Linked DNA regions of Niveibacterium microcysteis. The protein of the gene in region 2 interacts with the protein of the main gene of each other region in a pairwise test. Links are inferred from orthologs where the notes say so. Each region holds a gene or a part of one and is shown on either strand. Other genes may lie near its edges.

Evidence for each region.
Region 1: the proteins of hflC (region 2) and ftsH interact in binary tests that used the Escherichia coli proteins (3 or more experiments, as listed by UniProt). The link is inferred for Niveibacterium microcysteis from one-to-one orthologs.

The regions. Positions count from the first base shown.
Region 1 is NZ_CP071060.1:2,809,830-2,815,029, forward strand. What follows is about bases 1,355-4,226. They hold ftsH (ATP-dependent zinc metalloprotease FtsH), read right to left. Parts: upstream 3,798-4,226; coding sequence 1,911-3,797; downstream 1,355-1,910. Other genes in these bases: folP (dihydropteroate synthase), read right to left, coding at 1,355-1,860; JY500_RS12760 (RlmE family RNA methyltransferase), read right to left, coding at 3,904-4,226. Also shown: glmM (phosphoglucosamine mutase), read right to left, coding at 1-989; more of folP, read right to left, coding at 1,027-1,354; more of JY500_RS12760, read right to left, coding at 4,227-4,524; JY500_RS12765 (YhbY family RNA-binding protein), read left to right, coding at 4,560-5,036; JY500_RS12770 (DUF4149 domain-containing protein), read right to left, coding at 5,064-5,200. UniProt on the Escherichia coli protein: Acts as a processive, ATP-dependent zinc metallopeptidase for both cytoplasmic and membrane proteins. Plays a role in the quality control of integral membrane proteins.
Region 2 is NZ_CP071060.1:3,423,816-3,427,021, reverse strand. Bases 1-2,999 are described here. They hold hflC (protease modulator HflC), read left to right. Parts: upstream 1-1,054; coding sequence 1,055-1,945; downstream 1,946-2,999. Other genes in these bases: JY500_RS15545 (ATP phosphoribosyltransferase regulatory subunit), read left to right, coding at 2,140-2,999; JY500_RS15550 (DUF2065 domain-containing protein), read left to right, coding at 1,949-2,134; hflK (FtsH protease activity modulator HflK), read left to right, coding at 1-1,055. Outside these bases: more of JY500_RS15545, read left to right, coding at 3,000-3,206.

The sequences.
Region 1 (5,200 bases), 610 kb from region 2 along the record:
TCGCCACCTAACTTCCATCCGCGCTGCTCAAGCAACTCAAGCACATAGCGGTCACCAACCTTGGCGCGCACGAATTCAACGCCTAGCGCCTCGATCGCGCGCTGAAATCCAAGGTTGCTCATCAACGTACCAACGACGCCGGGCAGTCGGCCCTGAGCCTTCTGCATGCGCGCGATTACATAGATCAACATATCGCCGTCATAGATGCGACCGGCGCGGTCCACCATCATGAGGCGATCGCCATCGCCATCAAGCGAGATACCGATATCGGCGCCTTGCGCCAAGGTAAAAGCGCGGATCGCCTCAGGGACGGTGGCACCTACCTGATCGTTGATGTTGAAGCCATTAGGCTCCTTGCCGATCGCAACGACCTCTGCACCGAGTTCATGAAATACACGTGGCGCAATGTGATATGCGGCGCCATGAGCACAATCCACTGCAATCTTCAGACCACGCAGATCAAGGTCATTCGGAAACGTGCTCTTGCAGAATTCGATATACCTGCCGGCAGCATCATCGATACGGCGCGCACGCCCCATGGATGCGGAATCCGCACAACCAATGGGCTGATCGAGCCGCTCCTCAATGGCGGTCTCTGTCGCGTCCGGAAGTTTTGCGCCGCGAGCCGAAAAGAACTTAATACCGTTGTCGTAATAAGGGTTGTGAGAGGCGGAAATCACGACCCCTGCATCAAGACGAAGCGCCCGCGTCAAATACGCGACCCCAGGGGTAGGAATCGGTCCAGCCAACACCACGTCAACACCAGCCGCAGCGAAGCCGGCCTCCAAAGCGGCCTCAAGCATATAGCCGGAGACGCGAGTATCCTTGCCAATCAGCACCGTTGGCCGCTCATGCCCGCGTGTCCCCTGCTGTTCGGCACACAGTGTTCGACCCGCCGCGTACCCCAGTCGCATCACAAAGTCAGGCGTGATCGGAGCATTGCCTACACGTCCCCGCACTCCATCCGTGCCGAAATACTTGCGCGCCATTGCAGTCTCCGTAGTGTTTCGCAGGTCAATGAATAGGCTAGCCGTTGGCCTCAAGCCCAAGTTCACGCCAAAGATTTAGCGCAGCCACCGTCTCAGCAACGTCGTGGACCCGCAAGATCGCAGCGCCGCGAGCGGCCGCCGCCACAGCAGCTACCGCGCTCGCCGTGACACGTTGATCGACCGGAAAGCCAGTGAGTTGCCCGAGCATCGTCTTGCGCGAGACACCGACAAGGACAGGCCTTATCGCTCGAAACGATTCGAGCGCGCGGAATAGCGCCAGATTGTGTTCGAGTGTCTTGCCAAAGCCAAAGCCCGGGTCAACGACAATACGATTCTGGTCAATACCTGATTGTCGAAGCGCATCGAACCGATCGCTCAAGAACGCATACACCTCGCCGACGACATCGGCGTAGACCGGTGATGTCTGCATACTTCTCGGTTGGCCCTGCATGTGCATGACGCACACGGCGCAGTTGCTTTCGGCAATCGCGTCGATCGCCCCCGGCTCGCGCAACCCGTTGATGTCATTGATCATGGACGCGCCAGCTCTGATTACAGCCTGCATGACCGACGGTTTAACCGTATCGACCGAGACTGGACAGCCGAGGGTTGCGAGGGCCTCGACAACAGGCACAACCCGGGCCAACTCCTCGTCGACCGACACTCCCAAAGACCCAGGACGGGACGATTCGCCACCAACATCCAGAATGTGAGCCCCGGCATCAATCGCGCGCTTTGCCTTGTCGACGAGCGCATCCAGCCGACCCGCCAGCCCGTCGCCGCTGAAGGAGTCTGGCGTCGCATTGATAATCGCCATCACCAGCGGACGCGCGACCGATAAGCGATAGGATCCGAGACGAATTTCGTTCATGCAAAAACTAAGGGCCGGCTTAGCCGGCCCTTTTCACTGTGGAATTCTTCTCAGGCAGGAGCCGTTGCGCTAGGTGTCGAATCGGCAGGGCCATCGGACACCGGGGGTTTCGGCTGCCCACTGGCGTGGGGCGGACGCGGCGGGCGGCCCGCCATGATGTCAGCGATCTGGTCGGAATCAATAGTCTCCCACTCCAGCAAAGCCGCCGTCATTGCCTCAACCTTATCGCGGTTGTCTTCGAGGATCTTTCTCGCCAAAGCGTACTGTTCATCGACGATCCGGCGGATCTCGGTATCCACTTTCTGAAGTGTCGCTTCCGAGAGATTCTTGTGTGTCGTGATCGACCTTCCAAGGAAGACTTCACCCTCGTTCTCGGCATAAACCATCGGTCCAAGCGCCTCGGACATCCCGTAGCGCGTCACCATGTCGCGAGCGATGCTGGTCGCACGCTCAAAATCGTTTGATGCACCAGTTGAGACGTTGCCGACGAAGATTTCTTCTGCCACGCGACCGCCAAACAGCATGCAGATCTGCGCCAGCATCTGGTCTTGATAGAGACTGAAACGGTCCATCTCCGGCAGTGACCACGTCACACCCAGTGCCCGTCCGCGTGGAATCACCGTGACTTTGTGAACCGGGTCGCAACCCGGGAGGACTGAGCCAATAATCGCGTGACCTGACTCATGGTAAGCGGTCTTCTTCTTTTCCTCCGGCAGGATCACCATGGACTTCCGTTCGGCGCCCATGAAGATCTTGTCCTTGGCGCGCTCAAAGTCATCCATGTCGACCAGGCGCTTGTTCGAGCGAGCGGCGAACAGTGCAGCCTCGTTGACAAGGTTGGCCAGATCCGCGCCCGACATGCCCGGCGTGCCCCGCGCAAGAATGTTCGCATCGACGTCAGGTGACACAGGCACCTTGCGCATGTGCACCTTGATGATCTGCTCGCGACCGCGAATGTCCGGCAGTGGAACGACGACTTGCCGGTCGAAGCGGCCTGGACGCAGCAACGCTGGATCCAGTACATCCGGACGGTTCGTTGCGGCAATCACGATGACGCCGGTCTGACCCTCAAAACCGTCCATTTCGACCAGCAACTGGTTCAGCGTCTGCTCGCGTTCATCGTTTCCGCCGCCAAGGCCCGCGCCACGCTGGCGACCAACGGCGTCGATCTCATCAATGAAGACGATGCAAGGCGCCTGCTTCTTGGCATTCTCGAACATGTCGCGAACGCGTGCGGCACCAACGCCAACAAACATTTCAACGAAGTCAGAACCGGAAATGGAGAAGAACGGCACCTTCGCCTCACCGGCGATGGCCTTGGCAAGCAGCGTCTTACCTGTACCCGGCGAACCGACCATCAGCACGCCTTTGGGAATCCGGCCACCAAGCTTTTGGAATTTCGACGGATCGCGCAGGAAGTCGACCAACTCGGCGACCTCCTCTTTTGCCTCGTCGCATCCCGCGACGTCCGCAAAGGTGATCGAATTGGTCGACTCGTCCAGCATCCGAGCGCGACTCTTGCCGAACGAGAAGGCGCCGCCTCGGCCACCGCCCTGCATCTGACGCATGAAGAAGATCCAGACGCCGATCAACAGCAGCATCGGGAACCACGAGACGAAGATGCTCATCAGGAGCGATTGCTCCTCTTCGGGCTTGGCCGTGATCTTGACGCCGTAGCGCATCAGATCGCTAACCATCCAGAGGTCCTGCGTACCCGGCGTAAAAACCGTGATCTGCTTGTTGTCCTGGGTCGTTGCACGCAGTGTGCGGCCTTCAATGGTGACCTTGGCGATCCGCCCCTGCTTGGCTTCCTCCATGAACTGGGAGTATTCCATCTGGCTTTGCGCGGTCTGCCGGCTATTGAACTGGTTGAACACGGTCATCAGCACGATGCCAATCACCAACCAGATCGCAAGATTCTTGAAAAGATTGTTCAAGTCGCTTCCTTCTCAGGCCCGAACGGGGCCACTCCCCACAGTAGACCGGATCATTCTATGACCGTTCAACGGCTGACGCCAACGCAGCCCCTGCCCGGCCGTGCAATCAGAGACGTTTCGTCTGACCAAGCAAGTACACTTCCGAGCTTCGGTCGCGTGATGCAGCCGGCTTGCGAACCTGCACCTGCGAAAAAACGCGCCCCATCGCCTTGCGGTACTCGTCGAACCCAGACCCCTGAAAGACCTTCACCAACATGTTGCCACCCGCCACCAGGTGCCGTTCGGCAAAATCAAGCGCCAGCTCGCAGAGGTAGATCGAACGCCCTTGGTCAATCGTCGCAATACCCGAGATATTGGGTGCCATGTCGGAAAGCACAAGGTCCACATGTCGACCGTTCAGACGACGAACCAGTTCGTCGAGTATCGCCTCTTCAGTAAAATCCCCCTGAATGAAGTCAACACCGCTGATGGGCTCGAAATCCAGCAAATCGAGTGCGATCACCGCGCCACCTGGCAGCACCTTGCGCGCAACCACCTGAGTCCAGCTACCCGGTGCCGCGCCGAGTTCGACCACGACTTGTCCCCGCGACAGCAGGCGATCCTTCTGATCGATCTCGGTCAGCTTAAACGCCGCACGCGAGCGAAAGCCCTCGGCCTTGGCGCGCTGCACCCAAGGGTCGTTGACATGCTCCTGCATCCATTGTTTGCTGGTCTTGGTTCGCTTCATCGCACTAAAATGCAGGTTTGCACAAGAAATTCCATATGAACACACTCACCGCAGCACAGCGTCGCGATCTTCGCGCCAAAGCGCACGGGCTCGACCCGGTCGTAAGTATTGCCGAAAAAGGGCTTGCGCCTACGGTACTCAAGGAGATCGACCGTTCGCTGACCGCGCACGAGCTGATCAAGATCCGCGTCTACGGCGACGACCGCGAGGCGCGTCAGCAATACATGGACACCATCTGCAACGAGCTTGGGTGCGCTGCCGTGCAGATGATCGGCAAGCTCCTGGTCGTCTATCGGCCGTCGCCCGAGCTCGCAGAAAAGGCAAAGACAGCAGTCAAAGCACCGGCAATTAGCCCACGCGTCACGCCACGATCCGCCGCACGCGGTGATGCTCGCACGCTTGCTCGGCCTGCGACCCGCCTGAAGAGCGGCACCATCGCGCGCAACATTGCGGGTCCGCGCGGTGGTTTGGCGCCGCGAAGTGGCGGCCGCAAACCCGGCGGCGGACGCTAAAGCGAAGTATCGCTGAGGCCTACCGCCTCAGCGACGCCCGCTTGCGGTTTCAAGCACCACCAAGGCGCCGCCAAGCGCACACTGGATCAGGTAAAGGATGCTGGATACGCCGTGCCATGCGGCGAAGCGATCGCGAACCAAGCTCTCCATCACTTCGCGCGGCA
Region 2 (3,206 bases):
GCCTGATCGTCGGCGTCGTCGCCGCGCTATGGCTTGCGAGCGGTTTCTACATTGTTGATGCGAGCCAGCGCGGCATCGTGCTGCGCTTCGGCAAGTTCATCCAGAGCACCGAACCGGGTTTGCGCTGGCGTTTGCCCTACCCGATCGAGACGCACGAACTGGTCAACCTGACTGGTGTGCGTACCGTCGAAATCGGCTATCGCGGCAGCGAGCGCAACAAGGTGTTGAATGAATCGCTGATGCTCACGGACGACGAAAACATCGTGAACATTCAGTTCGCGGTGCAGTACGTGTTGAAGGATCCGAAGGAATACCTGTTCAACAACCGTGAGCCGGACGCAAACGTCGTTCAGGCGGCGGAGTCCGCGATCCGCGAGATCGTCGGCAAGAGCAAGATGGACTTCGTGCTTTACGAGGGCCGTGAGCAGATTGCGACGAACGCCGCGACGCTGATGCAGGAAATCCTGGACCGCTATCAGGCGGGGATCATGATCTCCAAGGTGACAATGCAGAATGCGCAGCCGCCCGAGCAGGTGCAGGCGGCATTCGATGACGCGGTGAAGGCAGGGCAGGATCGCGAGCGTCAGAAGAACGAAGGTCAGGCCTATTTCAACGACGTCGTGCCGAAGGCCAAGGGCACGGCATCGCGCCTGTTCGAAGAGGCGGCGGGCTACCAGGCTCGCGTGATTGCGAACGCCGAAGGCGATGCCTCGCGCTTCAAGAGCATCGTCACCGAGTATGCGAAGGCGCCGGAGGTGACGCGCCAGCGCATGTACCTCGACACCATGCAGCAGATCTTTGCCAACACCACCAAGGTGATGGTCGATGCCAAGGGCAATGGCAATCTGCTCTATCTGCCGCTCGACAAACTGATGCAGGCGACCGCTCAGGGCCCAAGCGCGCCGGTGGCAGCGCCGGACGTCGCTGCGACCCCGAGTCGTCCGGCGAGCACGGCTGGCTCGGATCCGGTCGCGCCGCCGAAGGCCGATGTGCCGGTGCCTGCCGATTATCGTAGTCGCGAAGCCATGCGTTCGCGCGAAAGGGGAGAGCGCTGATGCGCGAACGTTTGCCTTTGCTCGCGGGGCTTGCTCTCGCGATCATCGCGGTGCTGTCGCTCGCCGTCTTTACGGTGGATCAGCGCCAGTACGCGATCGTTTTCCAGCTCGGCGAGATCCGTCGTGTCGCCAACGAGCCGGGTTTGTTCTTCAAGGTGCCGCTGGTGCAGAACGTGCGCTACTTCGACAAGCGCATCCTGACCTTCGAAACCAGCGATCCCGAGCGTTTCATCACCAGCGAAAAGAAGAACGTGCTGGTTGATCTGTTCGTGAAGTGGCGCATCGTCGATCCAAAGGCCTACTACACGGCTGTTGGCGGCGACGAAGCGCGCGCCCGTACCCGACTGGAGCAGACCGTGAACGCTGGTCTGCGCGAAGAGTTCGGCAAGCGCACCGTGCATGAAGTCGTCTCCGGCGAACGCGAGCGCATCATGAACGAGATGCGCAGCAAGGCCGACCTCGATGCGCGCAAGATCGGCGTGCAGGTGGTGGATGTTCGCCTCAAGCGCGTCGAGTTGCCGACCGAAGTCAGCGCCGCTGTCTTCAGCCGGATGGAGGCAGAGCGCAAGCGCGTTGCAAACGAGCTGCGCTCGCAGGGCTCAGCCGAGGCTGAGAAGATTCGCGCCGATGCTGATCGCCAGCGCGAAGTGATCATCGCCGAGGCCTACCGCGACGCGCAGAAGGTCAAGGGCGAGGGTGACGCGAAGGCGGCCGCCATCTACGCGGAAGCCTTCAATCGGAACCCCGAGTTCTACAGCTTCTACCGCAGTCTGGAAGCGTACCGCCAGAGCTTCAAGAACCGCAGCGACGTGCTGGTCGTCGATCCGGGCTCGGAGTTCTTCAAGTACTACCGCGGAGCCGGCAGCAACAAGGGCGGCGCCGGCAAGTAGGCCATGTTTGATACCCTGTTCATGGCCTTCGCACTGATGCTGGTGCTCGAAGGCCTGCTGCCCTTTCTGGCGCCCGGTGTGTGGCGCAAAGTCTTTTTGCAGGTTGCCAGCCTCGCAGACGGCCAAATCCGATTCATCGGGCTGACCTCAATGCTGGTCGGCCTGATTCTCCTGATCCTTTCGCACTGATACTCATGTCGTCGCCGCGCTGGGCTTTGCCCGACCATATTGAAGACGCATTGCCACTTGAGGCCGCTCGCCTTGAGGCGATGCGCCGCCGCCTGCTCGACGAGTTCCGGCTCCACGGCTACCAGTTGGTGATGCCGCCGCTGATCGAGTACGTCGAATCGCTGCTTTCCGGTACTGGCAAGGAGATGGGCGAGCACACCTTCCGCATGGCCGATCCGTTCACCGGTCGCGTCCTCGGGTTGCGCGCCGATATCACGCCGCAGGTCACGCGGATCGATGCGCACCTCTTGAATCGGCAGGGTGTGACGCGTCTTTGCTATGCCGCGAGCGTCGTGCGGACGACCCCGCGCTCGCTTCTGGCGAGCCGTCAGCCGATGCAGCTTGGCGTCGAAATCTACGGCCACGCCGGCATCGATGCCGATATCGAGGTCATCCGCATGTTGGCGCGAACCCTTGATGTCGCTGGCGTGAAGGCTTCGCGCATCGACGTTGGTCACATCGGGCTGTTCCGCGCGTTCGCGGAGCTCGCCGGACTGAGCGCAGAGCAGGAGCGTGAGCTGTTCGCTGTGCTGCAGGCGAAGGATGTGCCGACGCTGGAGGCGATGACGGCCAGCATGCCGGCCGAGGCTGCTGCCGCCTTGCGGCAGTTGCCGGTGCTGTACGGTGATGTCAGTGTGCTTGCACGTGCCGCCGCGGTGTTGCCCGCAATTCCGGCCGTGCAGGCTGCTTTGGCCGATCTGCGCGCGATTGCTGAGGCATTGCCGGATCTGCCCTTGTCATTTGACCTCGCGGATTTGCGCGGCTACGACTATCACAGCGGGCTGGTATTTGCGGCCTTCTGTGGTACCTCGCCAGCCGCCGTGGCCTTCGGTGGTCGCTACGACGAGGTAGGGCGCGCGTTCGGGCGTGCGCGTCCGGCGACGGGATTCAGCGTCAATGATCTGCGTGACCTGATCGACGCGGATTTGGATGCCGTGTTGCCCGGTGCGGTGTTGGCGCCGGCCGGCGACGATCCGTTGCTCGCGCAGGCGGTTGCCTCGCTACGCGCCGCTGGTGAGATCGTCACGCGTGC